Regions from separate parts of the Devosia sp. J20-27 genome, predicted to be linked through region 1. Evidence: predicted binding sites of a transcription regulator. Region 1 holds the regulator's gene; the other holds the start of a gene.
What was found. Region 1 encodes LexA, which represses DNA repair genes until DNA is damaged. Its sites were predicted from a motif close to TGTTCNNNNTGTGTTCNG; they were not measured.
Positions count from the first base shown of each region.

Region 1 (2,197 bases):
CGCCGCGCCCGCTCGGCCACGGCCGCCAGTCTCGTCCGGCGGCGCTCTTGCAAAACCCGTTGGCGCAGAAATCGCTCGCCGAGACAGCTGCGGGCTTCACCTTGCCCCACTGGGCGAAGGCCGGCAGTTTCCCGATCGGCACGACCACCGACTTGAACACATTATAGTTCGGCGCCACCGTGCGCACCGGCGCCGTCACTTCCATGCGCGGCATCAGCGAGGCGGTGGCAAAGGCGTCATAGCTCGGCCGCAGCTTCAGCGAGGCAACATCGAACCGCAGTTCGTTGCTGGGCTCACTCGAGGGCAGACCCAGATCGAAACGGGCTTCTGCCGCCGGCATGCCCGATATCATGCCAGCCAGCAACGCCGCGGCAGCCAGGACAGATTTGTTTGTTGTTTTGAGCATTCTGCTCTCCCTGTTACGAGAGAGCCTAGTTTTGAAATTCTAAGACTATGCCAACTGGCATGCTCTATTTGGCATTACTTAAATCGATCAAAAGCAATCCATTAAGCTTGCCAAACCCTAAATCACGCTCGCGCCGGCTCGGCGAAGTCCCTGCATACCGAATATTTACCCCGGCTGTTGCAGAACAGAACTGGAACATCTATACATCGTTCAGCCTTTGTTCCGATTCTGCTCACGGGGCCTGCCAAATGTTGACACGCAAACAGCACGAACTGCTCATGTTCATTCATGAGCGCATGAAGGAGGCGGGTATTCCGCCCTCCTTCGATGAAATGAAGGACGCGCTCGATCTGCGCTCCAAGTCCGGCATCCACCGGCTGATCACGGCGCTGGAGGAGCGCGGCTTCATCCGGCGGCTGCCCAACCGGGCCCGGGCCCTCGAAGTGGTGCGCCTGCCCGACTCGATGAACCCCTCGCTTGGCGGCCGCAAGGCGCGCTTCGAGCCGAGCGTCATCGATGGCAGCCTGGGCCGTGTCTCGGCGCCACCGCCACGCGCCGCCACGGCCATCTCCACTGCCTCGGAGGCGGGCCGTCCGGTCACCATTCCGGTCATGGGCCGCATCGCTGCCGGTACGCCCATCGAAGCCATCCAGAGCCACAGCCACACCATCACCGTGCCGCCCGAGATGCTGGGCTCCGGCGAGCATTTCGCGCTCGAAGTGCGCGGCAACTCGATGGTCGAAGCCGGCATTTTCGATGGCGATACGGTGCTCATCCGCAAGCAGGACAACGCCTCGACCGGCGAGATCATCGTCGCCCTCGTCGACGACGAGGAGGCCACGCTCAAGCGCCTGCGTCGCAAGGGTAATTCCGTGGCGCTCGAGGCCGCCAACCCGGCCTACGAAACGCGCATCTTCCCACCCGACCGGGTCAAGGTACAGGGCCGCCTCGTCGGCCTGCTGCGCAAGTACTGAGCACGCAACTCTGACCCTCCCCGTGGGTCGTCTCTGGGCCGGTGGACAGCACCGGCCCTTTTTTTGTGCCCGCCACGTGCCGATCCGGGTCGGATAGTGCCCCGAACCGCAGAAATGACTGAACCACCTTCCGGAAATGCTGGAGCTTGGCCGCACAAAAGGCCAAACAGGGGGCAACCGACGGGAGGAGCAGGTTTTGGCAGGCACGGCAGACTGGATCGCAATCGACTGGGGCACGTCCAACCTGCGGCTATGGGGGATCGACGCCAGCGGCGACATCGCCTTTGCACGCAGCTCCGATCAGGGCATGGGCAAGCTGACGCCCGGGCAATATCCGGATGTGCTCGCCGCGCTGCTGGACGGCGCGATTGATCCAGGCACTGAAATCGATGCACTGATCTGCGGCATGGCTGGCGCTCGCCAGGGCTGGCTCGAGGCCCCCTATCTCGATGCCCCCGCCGATCTTTCCACTTTGGCCGCACGCGGCGTCACCCCCGATCTGCCCGGCAAGCTGCGCGCCACGATCCTCCCCGGTGTCTGCCTCAGGCGCGAAGGCGCCGAGGACGTCATGCGCGGCGAGGAGACGCAACTGCTCGGTCTCTCCGCCCTTCAGCCCGGTTTCGAGGGCCTCGTGGTCATGCCCGGCACCCATTCCAAGTGGGCCACCCTCAGCGGCCACCGGCTGGAGCGTTTCTCCACCGCCATGACCGGCGAACTCTTCGAGGTGCTGCGCACCCACTCGGTGCTGCGGCACTCGCTGCAGGGTGAAGTCGAGGGGCCGGACCGCGACGCCGGCTTCGATGCCGGCCTTTCCCAA
Region 1 covers NZ_CM147875.1:2,887,441-2,889,637, reverse strand. Annotated here, with positions in the region: gene AC0L4C_RS14275 (hypothetical protein) at 1-406, opposite strand, end outside; gene AC0L4C_RS14280 (transglutaminase-like cysteine peptidase) at 1-20, opposite strand, end outside; gene lexA (transcriptional repressor LexA) at 655-1,380, shown strand; gene AC0L4C_RS14265 (2-dehydro-3-deoxygalactonokinase) at 1,577-2,197, shown strand, end outside.

Region 2 (2,197 bases), 1.0 Mb from region 1:
TACCGATCAGGCCGCGACAGCGCTTGGTCGTGCGGTGGTTGCGGCAATGGCAGTGCGGTTCCGGCCCGACTGCTTGGCAGCGTAGAGCTCCCGATCGGCAATCAGGAACAGATTGGAGAATGACAGCGGCGCCTCGAAATGGGCGCCGCCGAGGCTGACCGACAGCGGATGGCTCACGTCGTCGGGGCGGAAGTGGAGCGTTTCCACGCTGCGGCGGATACGTTCAGCCAGGCGTTCGGCGGTCGGCCGGTCGCTCTCGGGCAGGAAGACGCCGAACTCCTCGCCGCCCATGCGGCCGAGCAGGTCGCCGGCGCGCAGGTTGCTGCGGATGGCCTGGCTCATCAGCACCAGGGCCTCGTCGCCGCGATCATGACCGTAATGGTCGTTGATCACCTTGAAGTGGTCGGCGTCGATGACGAGCAGGGCGCCGCAACTGACATCGTCAAGCAGGCGGGACACCTGATGGGTGAAGGCACGGCGGTTCAGGCACTCGGTCAGCCAGTCGGTCGAGGCGAGGACCTGGAGCTGCTCATTGGCGAAGTTGAGTTGCTGGTCGCGCAACAGGAAGATGAACAGCATCGGTCCGCCCAGCACCAGCGGCATGATGATCGATACCGCGAAGCCTTCTGCGTTCATACCTTCGCTGAACACCTGCATGATGAGTTCGGACAATCCAACCGACATCGCGACAGCGGCAGTCATGATGATGCCGGTCCTGCGGGCAATGGTCAGCCAGGCCGCACGCGGCAGCCCCTTGAGTTCATTCATCGTCGCATCCCCAGATGTTGCGGGGAGGCTAATTCCAAACAGTGAACAGGTGGTTCTCAAAATGGGCGAAGATTTTGCCCTTCGGGCGTGCGTGGGGTGGAGTTGTTGCTGCTTTGTTCACTTTGTCACTGGTAGGCTGGGGCAGGTTACCCTAAAGCTTGGACAGCATGGACAAGGTACGAATCATCGGCATCGATCCCGGGCTCCGCCGCTGCGGCTGGGGGGTTATCGACACGCTGGGCAACCGGCTCAGCTTTGTCGCCAGCGGCACCATCACGCCGAGGGTCGATGACGACCTGGCGCGGCGGCTGGCCGAACTGCATCGCAGGCTGGTCGATCTGCTCGAGCGGTTCCGGCCCGATGAGGCGGCGGTGGAGGAAACCTTCGTTTCCGCCGGCGCCCGCTCCGCCCTGCAACTGGGGCAGGCGCGCGGCGTGGCGCTGATGACGCCGGCTTCGCTGGGCCTGCCGGTGGGCGAGTACGCGGCAAACCTCGTCAAGAAATCCATCGTCGGGGCAGGGCATGCCGACAAGACGCAGATCCAGACGATGGTGAAAATCCTGCTGCCGAGCGCCGACTTCAAGGGCGCCGACGCGGCCGATGCGCTGGCCATCGCCATCTGCCACGCGCATCACAGGGTGCACCGGAAACTGGCGGTGGGACTATGATCGGCAAGCTCAAGGGTCTCGTCGACGCGCTGGGCGACGACTACGTCCATCTCGACGTCAACGGCGTGGTCTATGAGGCGTTCTGTTCCACCAAGACGCTGCAGGCGCTGCCGCAGGTCGGACATGCAACGGTGCTGCATGTGGAAATGATCGTCCGCGAGGACATGATCCGGCTCTACGGTTTTGCCACCGAGGCCGAAAAGCTCTGGTTCCGCATCCTGATGACGGTGCAGGGGGTGGGCGCGCGCGTGGCGCTGGCCATTCTCTCGGTGCTGTCGATCTCCGAACTCTCCAGTGCCATTGCCCTGCAGGACAAGACGATGATCGGTCGCGCCAATGGCGTAGGTCCGAAGCTGGCGGTGCGCGTGGTCACCGAGCTCAAGGGCAAGGTGCCGGCAACCGGCACACTCGATGCCGGGGTGATCGGGCTGCAGGCGGCGCTGGGCGACGGGGTGGCCGGCGGCAATGTCACCGATGCCGTCTCGGCCCTGACCAACCTGGGCTATTCCAGCGCCCAGGCCTCGGCGGCTCTGGCGCGCGTGGTCAGCAAGGAAGGCGATGGCCTCGCCACCGACAAGCTGATCCGGCTGGGGTTGAAGGAACTGAGCAGTTAGCCTTGTTATTTGGATATCTCCTTACTATTTTTGAGTGGTAAGGATTAGGAGAGGTCAAGCCATGTCGATTACGACGTTGACGAGCAAAGGACAGATGACCCTTCCCAAGGACATCAGGGAAGACCTTAATCTCGCGCCCGGAGACCA
Region 2 covers NZ_CM147875.1:1,886,889-1,889,085, forward strand. Annotated here, with positions in the region: gene AC0L4C_RS09265 (GGDEF domain-containing protein) at 7-768, opposite strand; gene ruvC (crossover junction endodeoxyribonuclease RuvC) at 936-1,436, shown strand; gene ruvA (Holliday junction branch migration protein RuvA) at 1,433-2,050, shown strand; gene AC0L4C_RS09280 (AbrB/MazE/SpoVT family DNA-binding domain-containing protein) at 2,112-2,197, shown strand, end outside.
Region 2: ruvC (crossover junction endodeoxyribonuclease RuvC) is a predicted target of LexA. The motif match lies at 872-889, and genes of this name have one in related genera.